One region of the Streptomyces sp. NPDC025806 genome, then DNA from elsewhere that is predicted to be linked to it. Evidence: riboswitches for the same ligand, from Rfam matches in the RefSeq annotation. Region 1 holds a riboswitch; the other holds the start of a gene.
The links. Region 1 has a riboswitch for glycine ahead of gcvP (aminomethyl-transferring glycine dehydrogenase). Riboswitches for the same ligand answer to the same signal wherever they lie in the genome.
Positions count from the first base shown of each region.

Region 2: another riboswitch for glycine. It lies ahead of gcvT (glycine cleavage system aminomethyltransferase GcvT); the one in region 1 lies ahead of gcvP (aminomethyl-transferring glycine dehydrogenase).

Region 1 covers NZ_JBVHMU010000011.1:287,629-302,872, reverse strand. The annotation lists gene ACZ4E1_RS25980 (FHA domain-containing protein) at 1-763, shown strand, start outside; gene ftsR (transcriptional regulator FtsR) at 791-1,522, shown strand; gene ACZ4E1_RS25970 (bifunctional nuclease family protein) at 1,609-2,082, shown strand; gene ACZ4E1_RS25965 (MerR family transcriptional regulator) at 2,265-2,885, shown strand; gene ACZ4E1_RS25960 (DNA polymerase IV) at 2,930-4,408, shown strand; gene ACZ4E1_RS25955 (PRC-barrel domain-containing protein) at 4,433-4,807, opposite strand; glycine riboswitch at 4,922-5,016, shown strand; gene gcvP (aminomethyl-transferring glycine dehydrogenase) at 5,208-8,093, shown strand; gene ACZ4E1_RS25945 (DUF5999 family protein) at 8,166-8,366, opposite strand; gene ACZ4E1_RS25940 (hypothetical protein) at 8,654-9,232, opposite strand; gene ACZ4E1_RS25935 (glutamate-cysteine ligase family protein) at 9,762-11,282, shown strand; gene ACZ4E1_RS25930 (substrate-binding and VWA domain-containing protein) at 11,330-13,102, opposite strand; gene ACZ4E1_RS25925 (CPBP family intramembrane glutamic endopeptidase) at 13,293-14,093, shown strand; gene ACZ4E1_RS25920 (PhzF family phenazine biosynthesis protein) at 14,101-14,910, opposite strand; gene ACZ4E1_RS25915 (PadR family transcriptional regulator) at 15,058-15,244, shown strand, end outside.
Region 2 covers NZ_JBVHMU010000007.1:365,921-381,164, forward strand. The annotation lists gene ACZ4E1_RS19260 (TIGR03086 family metal-binding protein) at 1-576, shown strand, start outside; gene ACZ4E1_RS19265 (thioesterase family protein) at 588-1,463, opposite strand; gene ACZ4E1_RS19270 (trimeric intracellular cation channel family protein) at 1,561-2,232, opposite strand; gene ACZ4E1_RS19275 (ABC transporter ATP-binding protein) at 2,338-3,687, opposite strand; gene ACZ4E1_RS19280 (ABC transporter ATP-binding protein) at 3,711-4,811, opposite strand; gene ACZ4E1_RS19285 (ABC transporter permease) at 4,808-5,806, opposite strand; gene ACZ4E1_RS19290 (ABC transporter substrate-binding protein) at 5,917-7,713, opposite strand; gene ACZ4E1_RS19295 (ABC transporter permease) at 7,784-8,791, opposite strand; gene ACZ4E1_RS19300 (enhanced serine sensitivity protein SseB C-terminal domain-containing protein) at 9,136-9,939, opposite strand; gene ACZ4E1_RS19305 (enhanced serine sensitivity protein SseB) at 10,058-10,852, opposite strand; gene ACZ4E1_RS19310 (AAA family ATPase) at 11,264-11,917, opposite strand; glycine riboswitch at 12,042-12,133, shown strand; glycine riboswitch at 12,134-12,235, shown strand; gene gcvT (glycine cleavage system aminomethyltransferase GcvT) at 12,287-13,402, shown strand; gene gcvH (glycine cleavage system protein GcvH) at 13,459-13,836, shown strand; gene glyA (serine hydroxymethyltransferase) at 13,843-15,099, shown strand.

The DNA.
Region 1 (15,244 bases):
GCGCCAAGGTGACGTGCCGGAGACGCAGGTGGGCGAGCGCCCCCTGTTCCGGGACGAGGTCGGCGGAGACAATTCGGGCGGACAGGGCGCGTCGTCTGTTGACCCTGCCGGTTCCGGCCGCATAGGTTTCGGGGAACCGTCAACCTCAGGTACGGGTGGAGGGTTCGGTTCCGCCCCGTACGCGTCCCCAACCCCCGCGGGGCAGCCGCGGCAGGAGGATCCGTCCATGTCGGCCCTGGTGTGTACGAGGTGCGGGAACAGGAACGGCGAGAACAGCCGGTTCTGCTCCAACTGCGGTGCGCCGCTGCGGGGCGGTGCGATGCCGGAAGGCCCGTCCGAGACGACGTCCACGATCTCCATCTCGGGGCTCGAGTCGTACGACCCGGAGGCCACCGGCCAGACGCAGCTGCCGGCCCTGTCGCCCGAGGCGCAGGCCGCGGTCGACGCGCTGCCGATGGGCTCGGCGCTCCTGGTGGTGCGGCGCGGTCCGAACTCGGGCAGCCGCTTCCTCCTGGACGGCGAGCTGACCACGGCGGGCCGTCACCCGCAGAGCGACATCTTCCTCGACGACGTGACTGTGTCGCGTCGCCACGTGGAGTTCCGTCGCCAGCAGGACGGCACGTTCAGCGTCGCCGACGTGGGCAGCCTGAACGGGACGTACGTGAACCGTGAGCGCATCGACTCCGTGACGCTGCACAACGGCGACGAGGTGCAGATCGGCAAGTACCGGCTGGTCTTCTACGCGAGCCAGCGAGGTATCTGACCCGTCAGCGAACCTTCAGGAAGGTCCATGCTTCACACACCGAGGGGCGGTGCCGCGGGCGGCACCGCCACCGTGGACAGCCGGCTGATGAGCATCGGCACCGTCCTGAACACGCTGCGCGAGGAATTTCCCGAGGTCACGATCTCCAAGATCAGGTTCCTGGAGTCCGAGGGCCTCATCGAGCCGCAGCGGACGCCGTCGGGCTATCGCAAGTTCAGCCCGGACGACGTCGAGCGGCTCGCCCACGTGCTGCGGATGCAGCGGGACCACTACCTGCCGCTGAAGGTCATCAAGGAGCAGCTCGACGGCCTGGAGCGGGGCGAGGCGCTGCCGGTTCCGGCGCCCGGCCGGCCCGGCGACCCGGCGGACGCCGGTGAGGACGGGCCGACCGCGGCCCGTATCGGCCGCCAGGAGCTGCTCGCGGCCGCCGGGATCGACGCGGCCGAGCTCGAGGAGTGGGAGTCCTACGGGCTCATCGCGCAGCTGCCCGACGGCGGATACGACGCCGGAGCCGTGGTGGTCGCGGAGCTCGTCGGCGAGCTGGGCCGTTTCGGCATCGAACCCCGGCATCTGCGGGTGATGCGGGCGGCAGCGGACCGCGAGGCCGGACTGGTCGACTCGGTCGTCGCCCCGCTGAAGGTGCACCGCAATCCGCAGACCCGGGCGCTGGCGCAGGCCCGCGCCAAGGAGCTCGCGGGGCTGACGGTGAAGCTCCACGCCGCACTCGTCCAGACTGCTCTGGGAGTGCGTCTGCCCTGATCGCAGGGGCGGTCCTCGGCCGTGCGCCCGGCATGCGGCGGATGCCCGACTACCCAAACCTGCCGGGCACGTCCTAGGGTTGCTGTGTGAACGAGCTCGACGTCGTAGGTGTCCGGGTCGAAATGCCCTCCAACCAACCGATCGTGCTCCTGCGTGAAGTGGGAGGCGACCGTTACCTCCCCATCTGGATCGGACCGGGGGAGGCGACGGCGATCGCCTTCGCCCAGCAGGGCATGGCTCCACCGCGTCCGCTGACGCACGACCTGTTCAAGGACGTGCTGGAGGCGGTCGGTCAGGAGCTCACGGAAGTGCGCATCACGGATCTGCGGGAGGGCGTCTTCTACGCGGAGCTGGTCTTCGCCAGCGGAGTCGAGGTCAGCGCCCGTCCTTCCGACGCCATAGCCCTCGCCCTGCGCACCGGGACGCCGATCTTCGGCAGCGACGGGGTCCTGGACGACGCGGGGATCGCGATCCCGGACGAGCAGGAGGACGAGGTGGAGAAGTTCCGCGAGTTCCTCGACCAGATCTCGCCCGAGGACTTCGGGACCAACAGCCAGTAGACGGCCGGGCGCGGGACGCGTCGCGGCGGGCGCCTCGGCACATTCGGCTAGCCTTTCCCCGCGGTGGGTCACGGGAAACCACTCTTAGGGTGATTATCACTCGGCGTGGCGAGTGTGGCGTTCGTTGACGCACCCCCTGTGACTGCCTACCGTCGACACGGCAGGTCAATGAGGAGGTCGGCGTGAGAAGCAGCGGCGACGGTACGGCGACGGGCGGTCCGTACCTGTTTCACGGCAGCGCGGCCGATCACACTCCGCAGCGCCCGCAGGCGGTTTCTGCGGTGGCGGGGGCGAGCGGCGACGAGAGCGCCGAACAGGTCGGATACCGGGGACCGACCGCGTGTGCGGCGGCCGGCATCACGTACCGCCAATTGGACTACTGGGCCAGGACCGGTCTCGTCGAGCCCAGTGTGCGGCCCGCGTACGGATCGGGCACCCAGCGGCTCTACAGCTTCCGGGACGTGGTCGTCCTCAAGGTCGTCAAGCGATTCCTGGACACCGGTGTCTCGTTGCAGAACATCCGGACCGCCGTGCAGCACCTGCGCGAGCAGGGCTTCCGCGACCTCGAGCGCATGACGCTCATGAGCGACGGCGCGACGGTGTACGAGTGCACCTCGCCGGCCGAGGTGCACGATCTGCTCCAGGGCGGTCAGGGCATCTTCGGGATCGCCGTCGGTGTCGTGTGGCGGGACGTCGAGAGCGCCCTGTCGCAGCTGCACGGGGAGCGGGTGGACACCGGCGAGACCCTGCTCGGGAACAATCCCTCCGACGAGCTCGCGAGGCGGCGCAACCGGGCGGTGTGAGCCGCACGGGCCCGTTGTCAGTGGCGTAGGGCAGCATCGGAGCTGTGAGAACCGCGCCGACGATCCTGCATCTCGACATGGACGCCTTCTACGCCTCGGCGGAGCAGGCGGCCAAGCCGAGCCTGCGTGGGAAGGCGGTCGTCGTGGGCGGCGTCGGGCCGCGCGGCGTCGTCGCGACGGCGTCCTACGAGGCACGCAGGTTCGGTGTCCATTCGGCGATGCCGACCGGGCAGGCGCGGCGGCTCGCGCCGAACGCGGCCTTCCTGGTGCCGCGCTTCCATCTGTACCGGGAGATCAGCGAGCAGGTGATGGCCCTCCTGCGCGCTCTGTCTCCCCTGGTGGAGCCCCTGAGCCTCGACGAGGCGTTCGTCGATCTGGAGGCCGGTGAGGTGGCCTGGGACGCCGCCTCCGCGGAGGCAGTGGGGCTGCGGCTGCGCGCGGACATCAGACGCGTGACCGGGCTGACCGGCTCGGTGGGTCTCGCGGCGTCGAAGATGCTCGCCAAGATCGCGTCGGAGGAGGCGAAGCCGAACGGGCTCGTGCTGATCCCGCCGGGTACCGAGCGCGATCTGCTCGGCCCGCGCTCGGTCCGCATCCTGCCCGGCGTCGGCCCGGCGACCGGCGACCATCTGCGACGGGCCGGCATCCTCACCGTGGCGGAGATCGCCGAGGCGGGGGAGGACGAGCTGGTGCGGCTCCTCGGCAAGTCGCACGGGGCGCATCTGTACGCGATGGCGCTGGCCCACGACGACCGGCCCGTCGTCGCTGAACGCGACTCCAAGTCGGTGTCGGTCGAGGACACCTACGACGTCGACATCCACGACCGGGTGCGGGTGCGGATGGAGGTGCGGCGGCTCGCGGAGCGGTGTGTGGAGCGGCTGCGGGGGGCCGGGCGGTCGGGACGGACCGTGGTCCTGAAGGTGCGGCGCTACGACTTCTCGACGCTGACCCGGTCGGAGACGCTGCGCGGGCCGACGGACGATCCGGCCGTGGTGCGGGAGGCCGCGGCCCGGCTCCTGGAGGCCGTGGACACGACCGGGGGCGTACGGCTGCTCGGGGTCGGGGTGAGCGGGCTCGCGGACTACACGCAGGAGGATCTCTTCGCGCAGGCCGAGCATGCCGCGGAAGAGGCGGAGGGCGTGGGGGCCGCTGAAGGTGCCGGGGCGGGCGAGAGTACGGGGCTTGCGGTCGGCTCGGAGGCCGCCGCCGGCTCCGGGGACATCGGCTCCGGCTCCCTGGGCGCCGTGGGTGCGGGCGCCCACGCGGTCGGGGGCGAAGCGGAGGGCCCGGTCGAGCCGGCGCCCCGGCGATGGTTGCCGGGGCACGACGTGCGGCATGCGGAGTTCGGGCCCGGGTGGGTGCAGGGGAGCGGGCTCGGGCGGGTCACCGTGCGGTTCGAGACGCCGTACTCGAGGGTGCCGGGGCGGGTGCGGACGTTCCTCGTCGACGATCCGGAGCTGGAGGTGGGGGAGCCGCTGCCGCTCGTCGAGCCGTTGAAGGAGGAGTCGGCGAAGCCGGGGTAGGCGGCGCCCGTACGTCCCGGGCCTCTAGGCGGGGTCCTCGTCCGGGCCCGCGAGGCGGCCGAAGTCCACGTCCGGGGGCTGCGGGGCCATGATGTCGAGGCCGTAGTGGTGGTAGAGCTGCAGTTCCTGTTCGGGGGAGAGGTGGCGGCCCACGCCGAAGTCGGGGGCGTCCTTGATCAGGGAGCGTTCGAAGGGGACGCGCAGCGTGCCCTCCACCAGCTCGCTGGGCTCCAGGGGGACGAAGGCGTCGCGGCTGAAGAGCCCCGTCCGTATCGCCGCCCATTCCGGAACGCCGGTCGCGTCGTCGAGGTAGACCTCGTCGATGGTGCCGATCTTGGTTCCGCGGCGGTCGAACGCCTTGCGGCCGATCAGGTTGCGCGGATCGACATCGGTCTGCACGGTCCCTCCAGCTGGTCGCAACTCGTTGTTATCCCCTACGAAAGAGCAGTTTGGTGATGACGGCCACTCGAGGGATCCGGCCAGGTCCGCGCTGGTAGGCTGGCAAGCGGCTGCTGACCCCGCGCGGGAGAGTCCTCCGACCCCGTCGGAGGCGCCGAAGGAGCAAATCCTCCCCGGAATCTCTCAGGCTCACGTACCGCACGGGTGAGGTCACTCTGGAAAGCAGGGCGGGGTGCACGGTGTCCGCTCTCACCGACGGTGAAAGCCGGCATGTCCGCGATCGCGAGATCTTCCGGACCGGCCGGTGAAGCTCTCAGGTCGAGATGACAGAGGGGGAGGCCGACCGGGTACCCGCGCCGTGGTGCCCCTCGCAGGTCGCATCGACCAGGAGGCCTCCGCAATGACCGCCAACCGTATCCCGCTCTCCCAGCTGGAGCAGGGGATCCCCTTCGAGCAGCGCCACATCGGCCCCGATGACGCCGCCCAGGCCAAGATGCTGGCGCAGGTCGGCTACGGCTCGCTCGACGAGCTGACGGCCGCCGCGGTGCCGGACGTCATCAAGAGCGCCGAGGCGCTGGACCTGCCGGGCGCCCGCACCGAGGCCGAGGTGCTCGACGAGCTCCGCTCCCTCGCGGACCGCAACCAGGTCCTCGGCTCGATGATCGGCCTCGGCTACTACGGCACCTTCACCCCGCCGGTCATCCTGCGCAACGTGATGGAGAACCCGTCCTGGTACACGGCCTACACGCCGTACCAGCCGGAGATCTCGCAGGGCCGCCTCGAGGCCCTCCTCAACTTCCAGACCATGGTCGCCGAGCTGACCGGTCTGCCCACCTCCGGCGCCTCGCTGCTCGACGAGGGCACCGCGGCCGCCGAGGCCATGGCCCTGTCGCGGCGCATCGGCAAGGTCAAGAACGGCGTGTTCCTCGTCGACGCCGACACGCTGCCGCAGACCGTCGCCGTGATCGAGACCCGCGCCGAGCCGACCGGCGTCGAGGTCGTCGTCGCCGACCTGAGCGACGGCATCCCCGCCGAGATCGCCGAGCGCGGTGTCGTCGGCGTGCTCCTGCAGTACCCGGGCGCCTCCGGTGCCGTGCGCGACATCAAGCCGGTCATCGACCAGGCGCACGAGATCGGCGCGATCGTCACCGTCGCCGCCGACCTGCTCGCCCTGACCCTGCTGACCTCGCCCGGCGAGCTCGGCGCGGACATCGCCGTCGGCACCACCCAGCGCTTCGGCGTCCCGATGGGCTTCGGCGGCCCGCACGCCGGCTACATGGCCGTCCAGGACAAGCACGCCCGCTCCCTGCCGGGCCGCCTCGTGGGCGTCTCCGTCGACGCCGACGGCAACAAGGCGTACCGCCTGGCCCTGCAGACCCGCGAGCAGCACATCCGCCGCGAGAAGGCCACCAGCAACATCTGTACCGCCCAGGTGCTGCTCGCCGTCATGGCCGGCATGTACGCCGTCTACCACGGCCCCCAGGGCCTGAGGACGATCGCGCGGCGCACGCACCGCTACGCGACCCTGCTCGCCGCCGGTCTCACCGCGGGCGGCGTCGAGCTCGTGCACGGCGCGTACTTCGACACCCTGACCGCGCGTGTCCCCGGCAAGGCCGACGCCATCGTGACCGCCGCCCGCGAGGCCGGGGTCAACCTGCACCTGGTCGACGCCGACCACGTCTCCCTCGCCTGCGACGAGACGACGACGCGCGCGCAGCTGGGCGTCGTGTGGGCCGCCTTCGGCGTGGACGCCGACATCGAGGCGCTGGACGCCGCGACGGCGGACACCCTGCCTGCCGGCCTGCTGCGCTCGGACGACTACCTGGCCCACCCGGTCTTCCACCAGTACCGCTCCGAGACCGCGATGCTGCGCTACCTGCGCAAGCTGTCCGACCGCGACTACGCGCTGGACCGCGGCATGATCCCGCTGGGCTCCTGCACGATGAAGCTCAACGCGACGACGGAGATGGAGCCGGTCACCTGGCCCGAGTTCGGGCAGCTGCACCCCTTCGTCCCCGCCGAGCAGGCGCAGGGCTACCTCACCCTCATCCGTGAGCTGGAGGAGCGCCTCGCCGAGGTCACCGGCTACGACAAGGTCTCCCTGCAGCCGAACGCCGGCTCCCAGGGTGAGCTCGCGGGTCTCCTCGCGGTCCGCGGCTACCACCGGGCCAACGGCGACGAGCAGCGCACGGTCTGCCTCATCCCGTCCTCCGCGCACGGCACGAACGCCGCCTCCGCGGTCATGGCCGGCATGAAGGTCGTCGTCGTCAAGACCGCCGACGACGGTGAGGTCGACGTCGAGGACCTGCGCGCCAAGATCGCGCAGCACGCCGACGAGCTGGCCGTGCTCATGATCACGTACCCGTCGACGCACGGCGTGTTCGAGGAGCACGTCGCCGACATCTGCGCGGCCGTGCACGACGCCGGCGGCCAGGTGTACGTCGACGGTGCGAACCTGAACGCGCTGGTGGGTCTCGCCAAGCCGGGTCACTTCGGCGGCGACGTCTCGCACCTCAACCTGCACAAGACGTTCTGCATCCCGCACGGCGGCGGCGGTCCGGGCGTCGGCCCGGTCGGTGTGCGCGCGCACCTCGCCCCGTACCTGCCCAACCACCCGCTCCAGCCGGCCGCCGGTCCCGAGACGGGCGTCGGTCCGATCTCGGCCGCTCCGTGGGGCTCCGCGGGCATCCTGCCGATCTCGTGGGCGTACGTGCGGCTCATGGGCGGCGAGGGGCTCAAGCGCGCGACGCAGGTCGCCGTGCTCTCCGCGAACTACATCGCCAAGCGGCTCGAGCCGCATTTCCCGGTGCTCTACACCGGGCCGGGCGGGCTCGTCGCGCACGAGTGCATCATCGACCTGCGCCCGCTGAGCAAGTCGACCGGTGTCAGCGTCGACGACATCTCCAAGCGGCTCATCGACTACGGGTTCCACGCGCCGACCATGTCGTTCCCGGTGGCGGGCACCCTGATGATCGAGCCGACCGAGAGCGAGGACCTCGGCGAGCTGGACCGGTTCTGCGACGCGATGATCGCCATCCGCGGGGAGATCGAGAAGGTCGCCGCCGGTGAGTGGCCGGCCGACGACAACCCGCTGCGGAACGCTCCGCACACCGCCGGGATGCTCGGTGGGGAGTGGGCGCACGCGTACAGCCGGGAAGAGGGTGTCTTCCCGGCCGGGGTCGAGGCTTCGGACAAGTACTGGCCGCCGGTCCGGCGGATCGACCAGGCCTTCGGTGACCGGAACCTGGTGTGCTCCTGCCCGCCTCTGGACGCCTACGAGGCGTAGTGGCGGAGAGGTGCTGCGCGGCCGGCCGCTTCGTGGTGGCCGGTCGCGCGGTGCCTCGCGCCCCTTTCGGGGCTAGGCCGCCTTCACCACCGGGCTCAGTGGGCGGTGGGGGGCGATGATGGTGCCGTTGGGCAGCAGTTCGCCGGTGTCCTCGAAGAGGAGGACCCCGTTGCACAGGAGGCTCCAGCCCTGCTCAGGGTGGTGGGCCACAGGGTGTGCGGCTTCCCTGTCGGCGGAGTCTGCTGACGGGCACGGTGGCTGGTGCTGGCACATGGAAGGGATCTTTCGCTGCGAAGTGATCTCGATGACGGTGGCGCTGTCCGTGCTGCTGGTGCTGCGGCTCGAAGGCTTGTTCATGGCCGCCCCCCGTTTTCAGTCGGTCCGGAACCCAGTGTTGCCCTGCGGGCGTCGATCCGCAGGTATTTCGTAGCAGCGGTCCTCACTGGAAGAGGACGCATCACCCGTGCGGGCGGTTCAGGCCGACAGCACTGTCACTTCGGATGGTTCGGGGTGGCCTGACCGGGCTAGTCCGCTCAGGCCACCCGGGCGGGCAGCCGGGTTCAGGCGACGATCGCCGCCGGGGTCAGCCGATGCGTGAGCACCGGGAGCAGCTCGGCGACGCGGTGCGGCCGGTGGGCGGCGATGCCCGGCGGGGCGGGCGCCAGCGGCACCAGGATGTCGTCCGCCGCCGGATGCCCCGTAGCGGGATCGGCGGCCGGGTCGCCGTGCAGCCACAGGGTGAGCATGTAGAGCTCCGGCACCGACAGCAGGCGGGCCTGGTGGCGCGGGGCGAGGGCCTCGGCCTGCCGCAGGGCGATCTCGGTGGCCGTGACGTACGGGCCCTCGAAGAAGTGCGAGAACGCCCAGCCGTCCGCGGTGAGCCGGGTGTCGGCGGCGGCCACCGCGCGCTCGCCGCACCGGATCAGGAAACGCCAGCCGGTGAGCCGGGTGCGCGAGGGCCCGGTCGCCTCCGTGACGTGGTCCAGGACGTGGACCGGCAGCGGGAGTTCGGGGCGTACGGGACCCTGGGCGGCGCGCAGGGACGGGGTGCGGGCCTCGCGGACGGCGGTGGGGGAACCGAGGGCCGCGAGGACGGTGCGCAGGGCCGGCGCGGGAGCCGGGGAGACGTGCAGGGGCATGATGGGTCGCCTCTCATTCGACAGGCACGTGCTTCGAGGGCGGTGCAGGACGAGCGGACGGCGCTGTCAGCTGCGCGGTGCACAAGGGGTGGGCGGGGCAGAGCGGGCGGGGGCCGGTGCCGCAGGCGCCGCGTCTCTGTCTCGTCCGCGGAGTTTATACGACGCGTGTTCGGACAGGGTTTCCTCTAGCACGCACCGGAGTTTCCGCAAGATGTCATTCGGCCGCGCTCCCCGAGGTGAAACACGGATTTTCTCCCGATTTTCCCGCCACCGTTCATCCGTCGTATCCGTGTGACCTCGGATTTCGCCGGGCGGTCGGTCGGCCCATTCCTGTCGGTGTTTATCACCGGGGCTCCCGGATGACCCATCATCGATCGGTCGCATGCCCGCGGAATGTGCCGGAGAGTGGTCGTGGAGAGCCTACTGCCCCGGCGGTCCGCGTGGGGCGTTGTCGATCACATCGCTGGGCATCATCCCCCGAGACACGCGGCCGGTACGCCGGGCTGTCGACGCGAGGAGGGACGCTTCCATGGGGGAGAAGGTCGTTGCGGGCGCGGTCGATCCGACCGACCGGCTGCGGTACCGCGAGAAGCTCAAGGAGTGTCTGGCGGGGCTCGGGCGGCTGCTGGACGAGAAGCGCTTCGACCGGCCCAGGAATCTCATGGGACTGGAGATCGAGCTGAATCTCGTGGGTTCCGACGGGCTGCCGAGAATGATGAATGCGGAAGTTCTCAAGAGGATCGCGAGTCGTGATTTCCAGACCGAACTCGCGATGTTCAATCTCGAAGTGAACATCGCCCCGCATCCGTTGGGCGGGCGTGTTCTCGACCAGCTCGCGGAAGAACTGCGCACGGGGCTCGGCTATGCGCACCGCAAGGCCAACGAGGTCGACGCCGGCATCGTGATGATCGGCATTCTGCCGACGCTCGCCGCGGACGACCTCGTCTCCGCGAACCTGTCCGACGTGGACCGGTACACGCTGCTCAACGACCAGATCCTCGCCGCGCGCGGCGAGGACTTCGCGCTCGACATCGAGGGCGTCGAGCGGCTGACCTGCACCTCGTCCTCCATCGCGCCGGAGGCGGCCTGCACGTCGGTGCAGCTGCACCTCCAGGTCACGCCGGGCCGCTTCGCCGCCGTGTGGAACGCGGCGCAGGCCGTCGCCTCCGTACAGATCGCGCTCGGCGCCAACGCGCCCTTCCTGTTCGGGCGCGAGCTGTGGCGGGAGTCGCGGCCCCCGCTCTTCCAGCAGTCCACCGACACCCGCCCGCCCGAACTGAAGGCCCAGGGCGTGCGGCCGCGCACCTGGTTCGGCGAGCGGTGGATCGAGTCGGCGCACGACCTCTTCGAGGAGAACCTGCGGTACTTCCCGCCCCTGCTGCCGATCCTCGACGAGGAGCGGCCCCTGGACGTCCTCGACCGGGGCGGTGTGCCGAACCTCGCCGAACTCGTGCTGCACAACGGCACCGTGTACCGCTGGAACCGGCCCGTGTACGGCGTCGTCGACGGCGTCCCGCATCTGCGCGTGGAGAACCGGGTGCTGCCCGCGGGCCCCACGGTCACCGACGTCATCGCCAACGTCGCCTTCTACTACGGCGTCGTACGGGCGCTCGCCGAGGACGCGCGGCCCGTGTGGTCGCGGCTCTCCTTCGACGCGGCGGCCCGCAACTTCGACGCGGCCTGCCGGTACGGGATCGAGGCGCGCCTGGAGTGGCCGCGCCGGGGCCGGTTCGGCGGCACCGAGCGGATCGAGGCCGTCACGCTCGTCCAGGAGGAGCTGCTGCCGCTCGCGGCGGCCGGGCTCGACGCCTGGGGCGTCGAACCCGCCGACCGGGACCGCTATCTCGGCGTCATCGAACAGCGCTGCGCCCTGCGCATGAACGGCGCCGAGTGGCAGGCCGCGACGTACCACAAGGCGCGCGAGAGCGGGCTCGGGCGGGACGATGCGCTCGCCGCGACGACCCGCAGGTACTGCGAGCTGATGCACCGGGGCGAGCCGGTGCACACCTGGCCCGTCGGGCTGCCGGAGCCCGCGGTGACGCTCGGCTGACGGCGGGGCGAGCGGACGGGCGGGCGCCGGGACGGCGACGGAACCGGTCAGTTGGTCCTGGCGCCGGCCTTGATGATCGCGTTCAGGATGACCTCCTGGATGTCGGCCGGGTCGTTGACCAGGTGCCCGGAGCCGCCGGTGGCCGCGGCGATCTGTTCGATCTCGTCCTTGTCCGTGTCCGGGCCGACGGCGATCGCGATCAGGGGGACGGGGTGCTCCGGGTCCGAGAGCTCCTCGAGGCGGCTGATCAGGGTGCTGCGCGAGATCGACCCGGGGTCCTCGTTCTTGCCGTCGGTGACCACGACCAACGCGTTGAACTTCCCGTTCTTGTACCCGGAGGTCGCCTCCTGGTAGGCGGCCAGCGTCGTGTCGTAGAGGCCGGTGGCGCCGTCGGGCACCGGCTGCAGCGAGGTGAACGCCGCGTTCAGCCGGTCGAGTTGGGTGCCCGCGCCCTTGCGGTCGCCGAGGCGTTCGGTCGGCACCAGCCGCTTGTAGTCGCGGTTGCCGTCCAGGTGCGTGGAGAACTCCCACAGACCGATCTCGTCCTCGGGCGTGAACGTCCGCAGCGCGGCCAGCATGGACGCCTTGGTGACCTCCATCCGGGACTGGCCCCGGTTCGGCACCAGGTTGCCCATGGAGCCGGAGGCGTCGACGACCGTGGTGATGCGCGCGCTCTGCACGGTGATCGTCCACATGCCGAGGGTCTGCTCGACCTGCTCGTCGGTGGCCGGATCCGCGCTGGGTTCCGCGTACGGCTGCGGGGAGCGGCCGCCGGCCTGCGCCGCGACTGTCTCGGGCGAGCTGGTGTCCTCGGTGCGGAAGCCGTGCTTCTCCATGATCGAACGGCCGTCCGGCGCCGACAGCAGCGTCATGAAGCGCAGGGCGGCCCGGCTCTCGTCGGTGGTCAGCGCGGACTCGTCGACCAGCGAGAAGGGGTAGTCCAGGGCGGGGGAGCCGTCCTTGGGGTAGAAGAGGTCGAGGGCGCCGTCGTCGCCCACCTCCGCGTTGTGCGTGAACGCGGCCTGCTCGGACACGATCAGTGCCTCGTTGCGGCGCGGATTGCCGGCCTCGGTGCCGGAGGAGTCGCGGGCCACCGTGTCCATCAGCTGGCCGTCGTTGTCCGACGTGCGCTGGGAGAGGACCTTTGCCATGGCGGCGGCCTCGGTGCCGTCGCCGTCGCCCGACTTCTGCGCCGCGGCGGACAGCTTGGTCAGGGCGAGCAGGCCCGTCGCGCTGCGGGCCGGGTCGGCGGCGCCCAGGCGCACCGTGTCGCCCTCCATGGCGGCACCGGTCAGCTCGGTCCACGAGTACGTCTTGTTCGGCCAGCCGAAGGACTTCGCGGCGGAGGGGACCATGCCCACGCCGATCGGCGACGACGCGAAGTTGCCCGCCGCCGTGACCGGGACCGCCTTGGAGTTCTGCGTGACGCGCTTGATCCACAGGCTCGAGTCCGGCACCCACACCTGGAAGTCGGCCCGGTCGCTCCGGCGGCGCAGCGTCTCCGCGACCTTGTACGACTCGCTCGCGGTGACCGTGATGTCGAGGCAGTTGCCGTCCGAGGTGACCTTCTGCTCGTGCACGCGATCGGCCGCGTCGCGCAGCGCGGGGGCGACATCGGGCGAGGCCATGATGCCGAGGCTCACGGACCCGGCGCACCCGTCGCCGATGCCGAGCAGATCGCTGCGGATCGCCAGGGCCGTGCCTGCCGCCACGACGAGGACGAGGGCCGTCGCGATGGCCACCGTTCGACCGCGGGACCGCGGTCGGGGGTCGGCCGTGGCCGACCCGTACCCGTCGGGCATGCTGCTGTGACGTCCCATGGCGGTGGTGCCCCTCCCTGAGCCATAAAGGCAGTTGCGATATAAGCGGTGATACGAGGGAGGGCAGGGGTGCGCCCGTCTGCGGCGCTCCGCCCCCCTCGGCCTGTCGCGCGCGATCTTCGTACCTGCATTCGAGACCCTAGCGGTGCGGCGTGAGGGATGAGGCGGGATTACTGAACTGGCGTCAAGAGTGCAGGTGGAGGCAGTGCAGGTGGCCGATTCTTTTCCCGGCGAGGGCCCTTCGCGACGAATTCTACGGAGCGAGACACTGATCGTCCTGGGGCTCTCGCTCGGTGCGAGCGGCGTGTCCGCGCTGATCAGCTTTGTCGGATCGGTCACCAAACCGGGCGGTCTGAAGGACCAGGCGGCGACGCTCAACGCCTCCGCGGCGCCGGGCCGCCCCTGGCTTGATCTGGCCTGGCAGTTGTTCGGGATCGCGAGCGCGCTCGTGCCCGTCGCGCTCGTCGCGCACCTCCTGCTGCGGGAGGGCGAGAGCCTGCGCGTGATCGGGTTCGACCGCACCCGGCCGTGGTTCGATCTGGCGCGCGGCGCCGGTGTCGCCGCCGTGATCGGCAGCACCGGCATCGCCTTCTATCTCGCCGCGCGCGGCCTGGGCTTCAACCTGACGGTGGTGCCCGAGGCGCTGCCCGACGTGTGGTGGAAGTACCCCGTACTGATCCTCTCCGCGGTGCAGAACGCGGTGCTCGAAGAGGTCATCGTCCTCGGGTATCTGCTGCGCCGGCTCGGCCAGTTGGGCTGGACGCCGGGCCAGGCGCTGATCGCCTCGTCCGTGCTGCGCGGCTCGTACCACCTGTACCAGGGCGTCGGCGGCTTCTTCGGGAACGTCGCGATGGGCGTCGTCTTCGCGCTGCTGTACCGGCGGTGGGGGCGGGTCGGGCCGCTGGTCGTGGCCCATTCCCTCCTCGACATCGGCGCGTTCGTCGGTTACGGGCTGCTCGCCGGCAAGGTCGACTGGCTCCCCACCGCCTGATCCTCCGTCAGGCGTGCAGCTCGCCCTCCACGACGGTCACCGCGTGGCCGGTGAGCAGGGTCCGCTCGCCGCGCAGGCCGACCCGGACCAGGCCGGTGCGGGGCGAGGCCTGGAGACCGGTGAGGTCGTCGCGGCCGGTCCTGGCGGCCCAGAACGGGGCGAGCGCGGTGTGCGCGCTGCCGGTCACCGGGTCCTCGTCGATGCCGACGTTCGGGAAGAAGCAGCGGGACACGAAGTCGTAGCCCGCGCCGGGGTCCTCGGCGAGCGCGGTCGCGATCACCCCGCGCCGTGAGCCCCGGGCCAGCGCGGCGAGGTCCGGCGCCAGGTCCCGTACCGCCCGCTCGTCGGCCAGTTCGACGAGCAGGTCGCCGATCGCCTCCCCGGTGTCGTGCGCCGACAGCGGCCGTACACCGAGGGCCTCGGTGATCGCGTGGGGGACCGGTTCCTCGGTCAGGGGTGCGGTCGGGAAGTCGAGGGTGATCGATCCGTCCGGGTGCGGGGTGGCGACGAGGACGCCGCTGGGCGTGGCGAACCGTACGGGCCCTTCGGTGGCGCCCGTCGTGTGCAGCACGTGTGCGGTGGCCAGCGTGGCGTGCCCGCACATGTCGACCTCGGTGGTCGGGGTGAACCAGCGCAGCGCCCAGTCGGCGTCGCCGCCCTCGGGCAGCGGGTGTGCGAACGCGGTCTCCGCGTGATTGACCTCCCGGGCGACGTGCTGCATCCACACGTCCTCGGGAAAGGCGTCGAGCAGCAGTACGCCGGCGGGGTTCCCGGCGAAGGGGCGGTCGGTGAAGGCGTCGACGATGCGAATGATCATTCCGTCGACGGTAGCGGCCGGGGGCTGCTCGTGGGTGAAGAGCAAGGGATTGCCTTCCGATCGCTTCCGATATATCGTCGAGACATCGCGATCGATTGAAGATCACGATAACGAACAGCCATGTCGGACAAGGAAGGACTGATGGACATGCCTACGCAAGGACATGATCACGAGCACGGACACGGGCACTGCGGACCCGGTCACCACGGCCGGGGCGGCTTCGAGGGGCGGCGGGCGTTCGGCCCGTTCGGACCGGGGTTCGGTCCCGGCCCCTGGGGCGGACGCGGAGGTCGCGGCGGCGGTCCGCGCGGGCGGGCACGGCGCGGTGACGTGC
Region 2 (15,244 bases), on a different contig from region 1:
CCCGCTTTCGAACGCGCCACCGCCCAGGCCGCCCGCCTCGTCGCCGAGGTGGGGTCCGGACAGTACGAGAACCCGACGCCCTGTACGGAGTTCGACGTCCGGCGGCTGGTGTCCCATCTCATCGGCGCGACGCGGCGGTTCGCCGTGCTCGGCGAGGGCGGGGACGCGCTCGCCGTCGAGCCGTTCGCCGACGAGCTCGGGGACGAGGCCTTCGCGGCCGGCTACGAGGACGCGCGGCAGTCCGCGCTCAAGGCCTGGCAGGACGACGCCCGGCTCGACGACGAGGTCACCGTGCCGTGGGGCAGGGTGCCGGGCCGGGCGGCGGTGGCCGGGTACGTCATGGAGACGGTGACGCACTCCTGGGACCTGTGGGACGCGCTGGGCCGGCCGGGCACGCTCGACCCGGAGCTCGCCGCGATCGCGCTCGGCACCGCCCGGCGGGTCCTGCCGGAGGGCCCCCGAGGTTCCCAGGCCCCGTTCGCCGATGTCACGCCGGTGCCGGAGGGCTCGGGGCCGTACGGCGAGCTCGCGGCCTGGCTGGGCCGCGAGCCGGTGGACGTAGGGAACCGGGGCTAGGGCAGCAGGTCCTAGCCGAGCCGGACGCGGGCGAGCTGGCGGGACTGGGCCACCAGGCGGTCGGCCGAGTCCCAAACCTCCGCGTCCTCCTCCAGGAAGCCGCCCGCGAGGTTGCGGGTGGTGATGGAGACGCGCAGCGGGCCGGGCGCCGGGCGGGTGCGTACGTGCACCGTCAGCTCGACGGTCGGCACCCAGCCCTTGAGGCCCATCTCGAAGGCGGTCGGCGGCAGCGCGTCCACCGCGAGGAGCAGGGACAGCGGGTCCGCGTCGCGGCCGTCGGCGAGCCCGAACCAGGCCCGCATCTCGCCCTTGCCGGAGGGCGCGCCGAGCGCCCAGCCGAGGGTGGACGGGTCGAGCTTGAGGACGAGCCGCCCGGTGATCGCGGAGCTGCCCGGGACCGGCGGGGCGCCCTCGGGGGCGTCCCCCGCGCCGAAGCACTGCTCGATCGGCGGGAACGCGGGCGGGGTCGCGGTGGTGCGCACATCGTCGGGGAGCGCGTCGAGGTCGCCGTAGGAGGCGAGCACGCGGATGCGCTCGACCTCGGTGCCGTCCTCGGCGTACTGGAAGAGGGAGGCCGTGCCGGTGGAGAGCGTGCGGCCGGTGCGGACCGTATCCGTGCGGATCACGGCGGGGCCGGGCGTCGACGCGGTCAGGTAGTGCGCCGAGACCGTGAACGGGTCGGCGTGCGGCAGCTCGTCCGCGAGGGCACGGCCGAGCACCGCGAGGAGGTAGCCGCCGTTGACGGCGTTGATGATCGTCCAGCCGGCGGAGAGGTCGATGTCGTAGACACCGGGCTCGCGCCGGGTGACCGCGGTGTCGCGGTCGAACTCGCTGTCACCGATGCGCGCCGGGACCGTGCGCTCCTGCGTGGATACTGCGTCTGCCATACCGGGAAACGTACAACAGGAACTTACTAAGCGGTAGCTTTCATTCGTGAAGCCTTCGTTACACCGCCTCGTGACATCGCCGCGTCACACGACCTCGTCACACGACCTCGTCGGTCACCTCGGCCGACGACGACCTGCGGTTCCAGGCGCGGGGCGCGCGCCAGTGGTAGCGCATGGCGAGCAGGCGCAGCACGAACGCGGTGACGACCGCGATGCCGCTCGTGACGCTGGTCAGGGCGTCGTAGCGGATGCACAGGACGACGATGATCGTGCCGACCATGGCGGGCACGGCGTACAGGTCGCGGTCCCAGCGGACCAGGGACGGCACCTCGTTGGCGATGATGTCGCGCAGCACACCGCCGCCGACGGCGGTGGCCACGCCCAGGGCGGCCGACGAGGTGAGGCCGAGGCCGTAGTCGTACGCCTTCGTCGTGCCGGTGACGCAGAACAGGCCGAGGCCCGCCGCGTCGAAGACGTTGACGGCGGTCTGGGTGCGCTCGACCTCGGGGTGCAGGAAGAAGACGAGCGCGGCGGCGATCAGCGGGGTGATGAAGTAGCCCAGGTCGGTGAACGCGGCCGGGGGCACGGCCCCGATGATCAGATCGCGGAACAGTCCGCCGCCCAGCGCGGTGACCTCGGCGAGTACGGCGATGCCGAAGACGTCCCAGTTCTTGCGGACGGCCATCAGGGCGCCGGAGATGGCGAAGACGAAGATGCCGACGAGGTCGAGCCAATGCTGGACGGACGGGGTGAACAGTTCCTGGATCACGCGACATTCTTACCTGTCGCGCCGGAGTGATGGCCTCCGGTACCCACGGGACGGGCCGGGGCGGTCGCCACGTACGGCGTCCACCCCGGCCCGGACCGGTTCTGACTACTTCTTCTCGGCGTCCTTCTCCGGACCCTCGTCGGAGGCGGAGTCGGAGTCGGAGGCCGCTTCGGCGTCGGCGTCGGCGTCAGATCCAGAGTCCGAGTCCGAGTCGGCCTCGGGCTCGGGCTCGGGCTCGGGCTCGGGCTCGGGCTCGGGCTCGGCCGCCTTCTCCGTGACCTCAGGCTCCGTCTCGTCGGGCGTCTCCGGAGCCGAAGGCGCCTCCGGCTCCGGCTCGGCCGGGGCCGGGACCGTCACCACGTCGATCGCTTCCTTGGCGACCGAGAGCAGCTTGGTGTCCTCGGGCGCCTGGTCCTCGGCGTTCTCCGGGTGGTGGCAGGCCACCTGGTGCCCGGTGGCGAGCTGGAGCAGCGGGGGCTCCTTGACCGCGCAGATCTCCGTCGCCTTCCAGCAGCGCGTGTGGAAACGGCAGCCGCTGGGCGGGGAGATCGGCGAGGGCACGTCGCCACGCAGCAGGATCCGCTCGCTCTTGGCGCCGCGCCGCTTCGGGTCGGGCACCGGCACGGCGGACAGCAGCGCCTTGGTGTACGGGTGCATCGGCGAGTTGTACAGGTCGTCGCGGTCGGCGAGCTCGACGATCTTGCCGAGGTACATCACCGCGATCCGGTCCGAGACGTGCCGGATGACCGAGAGGTCGTGCGCGATGATCACGTACGTGAGGCCGAGCTCCTGCTGCAGGTCGTCGAGGAGGTTGACGACCTGGGCCTGGATGGAGACGTCCAGGGCGGAGACGGGCTCGTCCGCGACGACGAGCTTCGGGTTCAGGGCGAGCGCGCGGGCGATGCCGATGCGCTGGCGCTGACCGCCGGAGAACTCGTGCGGGTAGCGGTTGTAGTGCTCGGGGTTGAGGCCGACGACCTCCAGGAGCCGCTGGACCTCCTTCTTGATGCCGCCCTCGGGCTTGACGCCCTGCAGCTTGAAGGGGGCGCCGACGATCGTGCCGATCGTGTGGCGCGGGTTCAGCGACGAGTACGGGTCCTGGAAGACCATCTGCACGTCACGGCGGAGCGGACGCATGCCGCCCACGCCGAGGTGCGTGATGTCGTGACCCTCGAACTCGACCTTGCCGCCGGTCGGTTCGAGCAGCCGCGTGATCAGCCGGCCCATCGTCGACTTGCCGCAGCCGGACTCGCCCACGACGCCCAGCGTCTCGCCGGAGCGGACCTCGAAGTCGATGCCGTCGACGGCGTGCACGGCGCCCGCCTGGCGCTGCAGCAGACCCTTGCGGATCGGGAAGTGCTTCTGCAGCCCGGTCACCTTGAGCAGGACCTCGCCGGGGGCGGCGTCCTTGTTCAAGACCGTGGTGGCGCCATCACTCTGCGCAGGAATGCTCACTGCCGCGTCCTTGGAGTTCTCGGTCACAGCTTCGGCGCAATCTCTTCGGTCCAGATACGCTCCCGCTGCTCCTGGCTCATGTGGCAGGCGGCCCAGTGCTGGGAGCCGACCTCGGTCAGCTCGGGACGGACCGTACGGGTGACGTTGTCCTTCGGGATGTCGGCGTACGGGCAGCGCGGGTTGAAGGCGCAGCCGGACGGGACGTTGATCAGCGAGGGCGGCGAGCCCTTGACCGGGATCAGGCGCTCCTGCTGGTCGCGGTCGAGCCGCGGCATCGAGCCGAGCAGACCCCAGGTGTAGGGGTGCCGCGGCTCCTCGAAGACCTTCAGCGCGGGACCGCGCTCGACGCAGCGTCCGCCGTACATCACGAGGATGTCGTCGGCGAGTTCGGCGACGACGCCCAGGTCGTGGGTGATGACGATGACCGCGGAGCCGAACTCCTTCTGCAGGTCGCGGATCAGGTCGAGGATCTGTGCCTGGACCGTCACGTCGAGCGCCGTGGTGGGCTCGTCCGCGATGAGCAGCTCGGGGTTGTTGACCAGCGACATCGCGATCATGGCGCGCTGGCGCATACCGCCGGAGAACTCGTGCGGGTAGTTGTCGACCCGCTTGTCCGGCTGCGGGATGCCCACCCGGTCGAGCATCTCGACCGCGCGCCGCTTGGCGGTCTTCTTGTCGACGTCGTGGTGGATCCGGTACGCCTCCACGATCTGCTGCCCGATCGTGTAGTACGGGTGCAGTGCGGACAGCGGGTCCTGGAAGATCATCGCCATGTCCCGGCCGCGCAGCTTGCGCACGTGGTCGGGGTCGGCGGTCAGCAGCTCGGTGCCGTCCAGCCAGATCTCGCCGGATATCTGCGCCTTGCGCTTGCCGTACTGGCCGGCCGTGTGCAGGCCCATGATGCCGAGCGAGGTGACCGACTTGCCGGAGCCGGACTCGCCGACGATGCCGAGGGTGCGGCCCTTCTCCAGCTTGAAGGAGAGCCCGTCCACCGACTTGACGATGCCGTCGTCGGTCGGGAAGTGCACCTTGAGGTCGCGCACTTCCAGGAACGAGGTGGGCGCCGGCGAGCCGGTGTTCACCGGCTCGCTCACGGCGGCGCCGCTCTTGCTGATTCCGGTCATGCGAGCCTCACTCGGGGGTCGATCACGGCGTACAGGACGTCCACCACGAGGTTGGCGAGGAGTACCGCCATGGAGGTGATCAGGGTGACACCCAGGATGATGGGCAGGTCCTGCGTGCGGATGGCGTCGAGGACGGCGCGGCCGAGGCCGGGCAGGTTGAACGTCGACTCGGTGAGGATCGCGCCGCCGATCAGGGCGCCGAGGTCCATGCCGAGCATGGTGAGGATGGGCGTCATCGTGGAGCGCATGGCGTGCTTGCCGATGACGACCTGCTCCTTGAGACCCTTCGCGCGGGCGGTGCGGATGTAGTCCTCGCCGAGGATCTCCAGCATGGTGGCGCGGGTGATCCGGGCGTACATCGCCGCGTACAGGAAGGCGAGCGTGATCCAGGGCAGGATCATGCCGCCCAGGTAGCCGCCGACGCTGTCGGTGAAGGGGACGTACTGGGCGTCGATCCAGTCCAGCCCGAACGCGAAGATCGCGAGGCTGAGCAGACCGGTGAAGTAGATCGGGAGGGAGACGCCGGCGAGGGCGATGACCATCGCGCCGCGGTCCCAGAGGCTGCCGCGCTTGAGAGCCGACAGGACACCCGCCGCCAGACCGAAGATCAGCCACAGGACGGCCGCGCCGAGCGCCAGGCCCAGGGTGACCGGGAAGCGGTCGGTGAGGACCGGCCAGACGGCCTGCTCGGTACGGAAGGAGTAGCCGAAGCAGGGGGCGGCGCACTGGGTGACGTCACCGCCGCCGGAGTAGGTGCGGCCGACGAAGATGCCCTTGAAGAACTCCCAGACCTGGGAGTAGATCGGGTCGCCGAGACCGAGCTTCTGCCGCACTCCCTCGATGGCGGCCGGGTCGGCCTGCTTGCCCACGAAGTTCAGTGCGATGTCAGCGCCCGCCCACTTGGGGACGAGGAAGAAGATGCAGAAGACCACCATGACGATGACCACAAGCATCACTGCGGCGGCGAACAACCGCCTGATGAGATAAGCGAGCACAGCTCTCGGCCCGCCGCGGACCGCGGGCCACCGGATTGTGTCCAGTGGCCCGCGATGCCGCCGCGCCGGCCTTCACCTGCCTTTCGTGCCGTTCGGCGGGTGTGCCGGTATCAGTTGCCGGACTTCAGGCCGAGGTTGACGAAGTCGTACGTACCGCTGTAGCCGTCGGTCGTGTAGACGTTCGCCAGGCGAGAAGAGCGGAAGTTGATGAACTTCTCGAAGACGAAGGGCAGGTAGTAGCCGCCCTCCATCACCTTGTGGTTGATCTCCGTGGAGATCTTGGCCTTCTCGGCGTCGTCGAGCGTCTTCACGTACTTGTCGAAGAGGCCGTCGATCGACTTGTCCTTGATGAGCGCGTAGTTGTTGTTACCGCTCGGCAGGATGTACTTGCTGTCCCACAGGGGCAGACCGTAGCCCTGGACGGTCGGGAAGTCCGGGCCCCAGCCCATGATGATGATGCCGTAGCCCTTCTTCTTCACGTTCGAAGTCGAGCCGATGACGCTGCTGCTCTGCGAGCCGTCGTACTGGTCGATCTCGGTCTTGACACCGATCTTCTTCAGCGACGCCTGCAGGGACTGGGCGGTGGCCACCTCGACGGGCTTGTTGTTGCGCACCGCGATCGTGGTGGAGAAGCCGTTCGGCTTGCCGCAGGCCTTGAGCTCTTCCTTGGCCTTGGCGACGTTGCCCTTCTTGTCCGCACCGGCCGCGTTGTACGGGTCGTACTTCTGACCCTCGGCGCCGGCGACGGACGGCGGCAGCATGTTGGTGCCGATGTCGCCACCCGCGAGCGGGCCGCCACGGGCGGTCTGCAGCGACTCGTGGTCGGCGCCGATGATGACGGCCTTGCGGCAGTGGATGTTGTCGAACGGCTTGACGCTCTGCGGGAAGGCCGCGTAGCGGATGTAGCCGGAGACCGGGTTGTCCAGGTTGCCCTTGTGCTGCTTCAGGGCGGTGGTGCGGCCCTGCGGCGACATGCCGGTCTGGTTGGCGTCCAGGTCCAGGTCACCGTTGAGCAGACGCTGGTCGAGCTGGTTGGCGTCCGAGAAGAACTGGATCGTGATCTTGTCCGGGTACGCCTTGCGGATCGGGTCCGAGGACTGCTTCCACTTGTCGTTGCGCACCAGGGTCAGGTTCTTGCCCGGGCTGTACGACTGGAACTTGTACGGGCCCGAGGAGAACGGGTGCAGACCGTACTTGGCCTTGGTGTCCTTGTCCTGGCGGACCGGGGACGCCGAGGTCAGCGCGAGCATCTCCTCGAAGTCCGAGTTGGCGGACGGGAGCTTGAAGACGATGGTCTTCTCGTCCGGCGTCTCGATCGCCTTGAGGCCGAGCTTGTCCTTGGTCTTGTCCTTGTACGGACCCTTGTACTCGCCCTTGGGGTCGAGGACGTCCTTCAGGTACACCGGGCCGCCGGACAGGACGTCCTGCGCCCAGACGCGCTCGATGCCGTACTTGATGTCCTGGGACGTGATCGGCTTGCCGTCCTCCCAGGTCAGGCCGTCACGCAGGGTGTACTCGTAGGTCTTGCCGTCGTCGGAGACCTTGGCGAGACCGGTGGCGAGGTCGGGGGTGACCTCGGCGCCCGCCTTGCCCGGCTCCGTCTTGTTGGTGACGAGCTGACGGCTGTAGTAGCGGGAGAAGTTCCACATGAAGCCGTAGTAGCCACGCGTGGTGTCCCACGAGTCGGCGTCCTGGGCGCTGCCGAACTTCAGCGTGCCGCCCTTCTTGACGGCAGAGGCCTGGGCGACCTTGTTGTTGGCCGCGTCGAAGCCGGCGGCGCCGTTCTTCGAGCCGCCGTTGCCGTCGTCGGAGCCGCCGCCGCACGCCGCCGTGGTCAGCAGCGCCGCGACCGCGGCGGCAGCGGCTACAGCCTGCTTGCGCCGCCCTGAGGTGCGTTGGGTAGTCACGATCGAGCATCCTCCGGAGTTGATGAGAGAGACCCGTGTACCAGCCACGGGACGTTTGAGGTACGGCAGTTCAGCGGGACGCCTTCGGGTCCAGCGCGTCCCGCACGCCGTCGCCGAAGAGGTTGAAGGCCAGAACCGTGATGAAGATCGACACACCGGGGACGATCATGTACATCGGGTCCGACTCGTAGTACTCGACCGCGCTCGAGAGCATCTGCCCCCACGAGGAGGTGGGCGGCTTGACGCCGACACCCAGGAAGCTCAGCGCCGCCTCGGTCAGGATGTTCGTCGGGATCATCATCGTGGTGTAGACGATGATCGGCGCGACCAGGTTGGGCATCAGTTCCTTGAAGAGGATGTAGAGCCGTCCGGCGCCCAGCGAGCGGGCCGCCTCGACGTACTCGCGCTCCCTCATCGAGAGGGTCTGACCGCGGACCACCCGTCCGATGTACGGCCATCCGAAGAAGCCGATGACGAGGATCATCACGAAGACCCGGACGCTCGAACCGGTCAGTCCCAGCAGGTGGTTGGGCATGACCGCGACCAGGGCGATCGTGAAGAGCAGCTGCGGGAAGGCCAGCAGACCGTCCATGACCCGGCTGATCAGCGAGTCGACCCAGCCGCCGAAGAAGCCGGCCAGGATGCCGAGAACCGTGCCGAGGACGACCGCGACCAGGGCGGACAGGAAGCCGACCAGGAGCGAGACGCGGGCACCGAAGATGATGCGGGCGAAGATGTCGCGGCCGTTGACCGGCTCGACGCCCAGCAGGTGCTCGCCGCTCAGACCACCGAGCGAACCCTTGGGGGTGCCGAACAGCGGGTCGATCAGGTCCTCGTGGTACGCGTCCGGGTCCTGGCCCACGAGGTGCGCGATCAGCGGCGCGAACACCGCGACCAGGATGAGGACCAGCACGACGACACCGCCGGTGAGGGCCAGCTTGTCCCGCTTGAGGCGCTCCCAGGCGATCCGGCCCAGCGAACGTCCCTGGACCTTCTTGGTACCGGTACTCGCTGCCGCCGCCTCTTCGGCCGCGCTGGGGGCCGCCTCGGCGGTCGGCTCATGCAGTGGTGCCGTCATCAGGCAAGGACCCCTCTCAACCGGCGGTAGCCGGCCCGCACTTGCCGCTGTAGCGGCGTGATCAGTCCGTCGTACAAAGAGGCGAAGCCCCTAGGAGAGGGAGTGTTCAACCTGTGCGTGATCTGTTGCCAGACCTGTCGGCGAAAGGATGCCTAACCGTGATGCTGCCTAGGGGGTTCCGTTATCCGAACAGCAGTGAACGGGGTGCGGACGCGGGGCAGTTGTGGCGGAAGTGGCGCCAGAGGGACATTGGGCCCAGATCATGAAATCGCCGCTCCTCGTGATCGGGAGGGTGATCGGGGGCTGATCGGGGGGTGACCGAAGGAGGATCGAAGGGGGATCGATCAGTAGGAGGCGCCGTACGGCGGCGGGTAGCCGTAACCGCCACCGCCGGCGGGAGCCGCCGGCGCGGCGTGGGCCTCGCGGTCGTAGAACGGCCGGGCGTTCGCCCGCAGCCACAGCGCGACCGGGTCGTACTCGTCGGACATCGCGACCGTGGAGACGGGCAGGCCGTCGGGCACCGCCGTGATCGACTGCTGCATCATCGCGCGCACCGCGTCCACCGAGGCCGGGGACGTGTCGTAGACGTCGAGGCCGATGGCGAGGTACGGGGCGCCCAGCGCGGGCTGGACCCAGGCGCGGCGCAGGGAGCGGATCGCGGTCGTCCGGTGCGCGTTCTGCGCGAGGACCGCGTAGAACTGCGGGATCTCGATCGCCGGGTCGGACAGGCGCAGCGGTCCCGCGGGCTGCCGGTCCAGGCCGCCCGCGATGCGCCGCAGGTCGAGCCAGGGGATGCCGACGCCGCCGCCGGGCGCGTGCGGGTTCAGCCACAGGCCGTAGTGGTCGGGGTACAGGGTGCGGGCCGCGTCGACGCCGCCGACCACCTCGTAGGCCCGCGACCAGCCGGAGGCGGAGAGCTCCTGGGCCGAGGTGACACAGGGGGCGTACGAGACGCCGTCGATCTCCATGTTCCCGTACTGGGCGTCGGGGGAACCGGCCTGGCCGTGCCAGAGCAGCATCCACACCTGGCCGGACGCCGGGTCGGCGAGTGCCTGGAGGAGCGCCTCGTACGCGTCGTAGCGCCCCGGGGTCACCTGGCGCAGCATGTGCTCGACCTGTCCGGCCGCGGCCGTGCCCGACGCACTCACCCGTAACCGCCCCTTCGTGAACGTCCGTGTACCGCTTCGACCGGAGGGCGGCACGCCGTCCGGTCAGGTCATGAAACCAGCTTAAGCGGCGTTCCTGACACCGACTTGACGGACGGCGTCATCCTTCCCGCACATAGAACGGGCGTACGTGCGTCCGCATCCAGTCGGCGACCGGGTCCTGGGTCACGTCGAGGAAGACCAGATTGACCGGCCAGGCCAGCGGGGCGCGGCCCAGCGCACGGCCGAGCGCGTCCAGCGGGAGGTCCCGGGCGGCGCCCTCCCACTGGCTCAGCTCGACGCCGACGAACAGGGAGGGGGTGGCGTCCTCGACGACGGCCAGGCAGCGGCGGGCGCTGAGCACGGTGCCGGTGGTCTCGAACTCCTCGCGGACCGCGGTCAGGAAGTCGACCGGGTCGTCCTGCCAGTCCGGCTCGGACAGCACGACGCGGCCACCGGTCGACGGGCCGTCCAGCGGGGTGCGGCCGCTGCGGGCCAGTTCGGCGACGGCGGGCGGGGGCAGCGGCAGGCCGACCGCGCCGTCCGGGTTCAGGACGATGCCCGCCTGGGGCGGCAGGCCGCGGGCGAACTCGGCGGCCGGGGCCACGGTGCAGTCCATGCGGCCGCCCGTGACCTGCGTGAACTGCTGCTCGGAGGTGAAGACGGGGACGAAGGCCTGGCCCTGGATCTCCAGGGTGGGCAGGTCGAGGTCGCGGCTCGCCGCGGTGCCGCCCTTGGGGAGCGGGATCCATATGTGGCTGCGGCCCAGGACCTCGACGATGCGCGGGCCCGTCACCTCGCCGGGCTGTCCCACCGCCGCGGCGAGCGCTTCCTCCAGCTCGTTCGCCGGCCAGCCGGTCCCTGCGGGGTGTTCTCGACCGGGTTCGTGCTGGTCCGGGATCCCGGGGTGCTCCATCGCTGCGCCTTATCTCTGCCTGTGCCTCGTGCCGCCGCGCCGACGATATCCCGTGGGTGGGCGGCGGGTCACTCAGGTCGTCCGCGGCCCGGTGGGGGCTGGTCGCGCAGTTCCCCGCGCCCTTGGAAGGCACACTTCGTGCGCCCCAGGGGCCAGCCGGTCGCGCCCCGCGACGGAGTCGCTGATCGGGCACAGCCCCGCGCCCCTGGAGATGCGCACTTCGTGCGCGATCTCCATCGGGGCGGCGCCCCATCGGGGAAATGCGGCGCGAAGCGCCATGCATTTCAGGGGCGCGGGGAACTGCGCGACCAGCCCCCACCGGAGCCGCGGTCAAGCAGCGACCGCCCGTGGCACCCACCCAAGGGGCGCGGCCGGCCACGACGGGACCCGCACCCGCCGGCGAGGCGAAGCTCAGCCCCGGAACGCGATCCCGCCCAGCACATCCGTCGCGGCCCGATCCAGGAGGACCGCCGACTCGACCCCCGCCGGGAGGACCCCGCGCTCCACATCGGCCACCAGCGAACCGACGGCCCGCCGGTGCCGGGCGAAGGCGTAGCGGGACACCCCGCGCCCCCGGTCCCGCTGACCGGCGAGCGCCAGGTCCTCCGGCACGTCGAGCAGCAGCAGATGGACGGAGACCCCGCGCCGCCGGGCCGTCCGCGTCACCCACCCGCGCACCCACGCCTGCGTCCCGCAGTCGTGCACGACGACGCTGGCCCCGGACCGCATCGCCCGCCGCAGCCCCGCGTAGTGCGCGACCCGCACCAGCGGCCGGTACAGCGCGTACGGCACCCAGCGCGGCACCCGGGCGGCCCAGCGCTCACGGGTGTCCTGGGAGTCGATGCCGACCACGGTGACGGCCCGCCGCATCAGCGTGGACTTGCCGCTGCCGGGCAGCCCCGAGAGCACGACGAGATCCCCGGCCGCGAACGCGATCCGGCGCGGGGTCCGGCCCTCCCGGCCCCGCAGATCCCGCACCGAGCGCTGCCGCGGGATCCGTACCCGCTGCGCCGCCGCGGCCCCTGTCGTCGCGTACGCCGCCGCGACTGCCTTGTGCACCGTGATCGTCCTCCCCGTTCCGGTCACGCACCCTTGCCCGCCAAGTGTAAAGAGACGGTAATGCCCTACAAGGGGTTTCCCCGTTCGGCGGGCATGCAATGATGTGCGCGCAAACTGCATACCGGCCGCTTGAATCCGCGCGGGAGAGTTCCGGGTCGCCCCGGACGCCGAAGGAGCAAGTTCCTCCCTTGAATCTCTCAGGCCCCGTACCGCGCGGGCGAGGCAGATCTGAAAAGCGGGCCGCCTTCTCACGTACGGCGGTCCCACCCAAGGTGCAAGCCCCTCGGGGCGAACCTCTCAGGTTCCGATGACAGATGGGGAGGACCTCCTTCGGAGATCTCTCTGCCATCGCCGTCACGCCCGGGAGCACCCGCCATGACCCGTACCACCGCCCTCGACGCCCTGCACCGTTCGCTGGGCGCCACCATGACCGACTTCGCCGGCTGGGACATGCCGCTGCGGTACGCCAGCGAGCGTGACGAGCACAACGCGGTGCGCACCGCGGCCGGCCTGTTCGACCTCTCCCACATGGGCGAGATCACGGTCACGGGCCCCGAGGCCGTCGACCTGCTCAACCGCGCGCTCGTCGGCAACATCGGCTCGGTCGGTGTCGGCCGCGCCCGCTACACGATGATCTGCCGCGAGGACGGCGGCATCCTCGACGACCTGATCGTCTACCGCCTGGGCGAGACCGAGTACATGGTGGTCGCGAACGCGGGCAACGCCCAGATCGTTCTGGACGCCCTCGTCGAGCGCGCCGCCGGCTTCGACGCCGAGGTCCGCGACGACCGTGACGCGTACGCGCTGATCGCGGTGCAGGGCCCGAACTCCCCCGCCATCGTGAAGTCCGTCACGGACGCCGACCTGGACGGGCTCAAGTACTACGCGGGTCTGCCGGGCACGGTCGCCGGCGTCGAGGCCCTCATCGCGCGCACCGGCTACACCGGCGAGGACGGCTTCGAGCTTTTCGTCGCCCCGGCCGACGCCGAGAAGCTGTGGCAGGCGCTGACCGAGGCGGGCGCCGCGTACGGCCTGGTCCCGTGCGGTCTGTCCTGCCGCGACACGCTGCGCCTGGAGGCGGGCATGCCGCTGTACGGGCACGAGCTGACCACCGAGCTGACGCCGTTCGACGCCGGTCTGGGCCGCGTCGTGAAGTTCGAGAAGACCTCGCACGGCGACGACTTCATCGGCCACGACGCGCTGAAGGAGGCCGCGGCGAAGGCCGAGGCGAACCCGCCGCGCAAGCTCGTCGGCCTGATCGCCGAGGGCCGCCGGGTGCCGCGCGCCGGCATGTCCGTGGTCGCCGACGGCCAGGTCGTCGGCGAGGTCACCTCCGGCGCCCCGTCCCCGACGCTGGGCAAGCCGATCGCCATCGCCTACGTCGACGCGGCGCACGCCGAGCCCGGCACGGCCGGTGTCGGCGTCGACATCCGCGGCACGCACGAGCCGTACGAGGTCGTGGCCCTGCCGTTCTACAAGCGCCAGAAGTAATACTCGCGCTCCCCCTCTGTCACCAGCACCGTCCCGCGTACAGGAGAATTCGCACCATGAGCAACCCCCAGCAGCTGCGTTACAGCAAGGAGCACGAGTGGCTGTCGGCCGTCGAGGACGGCGTCGCCACGGTCGGTATCACGGAGCACGCGGCCAACGCGCTCGGTGACATCGTGTTCGCCCAGCTCCCCGAGGTCGGCGACGCCGTCACCGCGGGCGAGAGCTGCGGCGAGCTGGAGTCCACCAAGTCGGTCTCCGACCTGTACTCCCCCGTCACCGGTGAGGTCGTCGCGGCCAACCAGGACGTCGTCGACGACCCGGCCCTGGTGAACTCGGCCCCCTTCGAGGGCGGCTGGCTGTTCAAGGTCCGCGTCTCCGAGGAGCCGTCCGACCTGCTCACCGCCGACGAGTACACCGAGTTCTCCGGGAGCTGACCCCTGATGTCCGTACTGAACCAGTCCCTGCACGAGCTCGACCCGGATGTCGCCGCCGCTGTCGACGCCGAGCTGAAGCGTCAGCAGTCGACCCTGGAGATGATCGCGTCGGAGAACTTCGCTCCGGTCGCCGTCATGGAGGCCCAGGGCTCGGTCCTCACCAACAAGTACGCCGAGGGCTACCCGGGCCGCCGCTACTACGGCGGCTGCGAGCACGTGGACGTCACCGAGCAGATCGCGATCGACCGGGTCAAGGACCTGTTCGGCGCCGAGTACGCCAACGTGCAGCCCCACTCGGGCGCCTCGGCGAACCAGGCGGCCCTGTTCGCGCTGGCCAAGCCGGGCGACACGATCCTGGGTCTGGACCTGGCGCACGGCGGTCACCTCACCCACGGCATGCGCCTGAACTTCTCCGGCAAGCAGTTCGACGTGGTCGCCTACCACGTCGACGACTCCGGTCTGGTCGACATGGCCGAGGTCGAGCGCCTGGCCAAGGAGCACCGCCCGAAGGTGATCATCGCCGGCTGGTCGGCGTACCCGCGTCAGCTGGACTTCGCCGAGTTCCGCCGCATCGCCGACGAGGTCGAGGCGTTCCTGTGGGTCGACATGGCCCACTTCGCCGGCCTCGTCGCCGCCGGGCTGCACCCCAACCCGGTCCCGTACGCGGATGTCGTCACGTCCACGACGCACAAGACGCTCGGCGGCCCCCGCGGCGGCATCATCCTCGCCAAGAAGGACTTCGCGAAGAAGCTCAACTCGTCCGTCTTCCCGGGCTTCCAGGGCGGTCCCCTGGAGCACGTGATCGCGGCGAAGGCGGTCTCCTTCAAGGTCGCGGCGAGCGAGGACTTCAAGGAGCGCCAGCAGCGCACGATCGAGGGTGCCCGCATCCTCGCCGAGCGTCTGACCTCCGAGGACGCCCGCAAGCACGGCGTGAACGTGCTCTCCGGCGGCACCGACGTCCACCTCGTCCTCGTCGACCTGCGCGACAGTGACCTGGACGGGCAGCAGGCCGAGGACCGCCTCCACGAGGTCGGCATCACGGTCAACCGGAACGCCGTCCCGAACGACCCGCGCCCCCCGATGGTCACCTCGGGTCTGCGCATCGGTACGCCGGCGCTGGCCACCCGCGGTTTCGACGCCGACGACTTCCGCGAGGTCGCCGACGTCATCGCCGAGGCCCTCAAGCCGTCCTACGACGCCACCGCGCTCAAGGCCCGCGTCACCGCGCTCGCCGACAAGCACCCGCTGTACCCCGGCCTGTAAAGATCGCGCCGGAATTTCGTACCCTTCTGTAGGTACGTCCGTTCGGGGCACCGCGCACACTGGACACTGGAAGACAGACACCAGCGTGCTCGGTGCCCCGACCGCTGTCCCCCTGCGCACGCTTTCTCTGCACCACCCCGGCAGA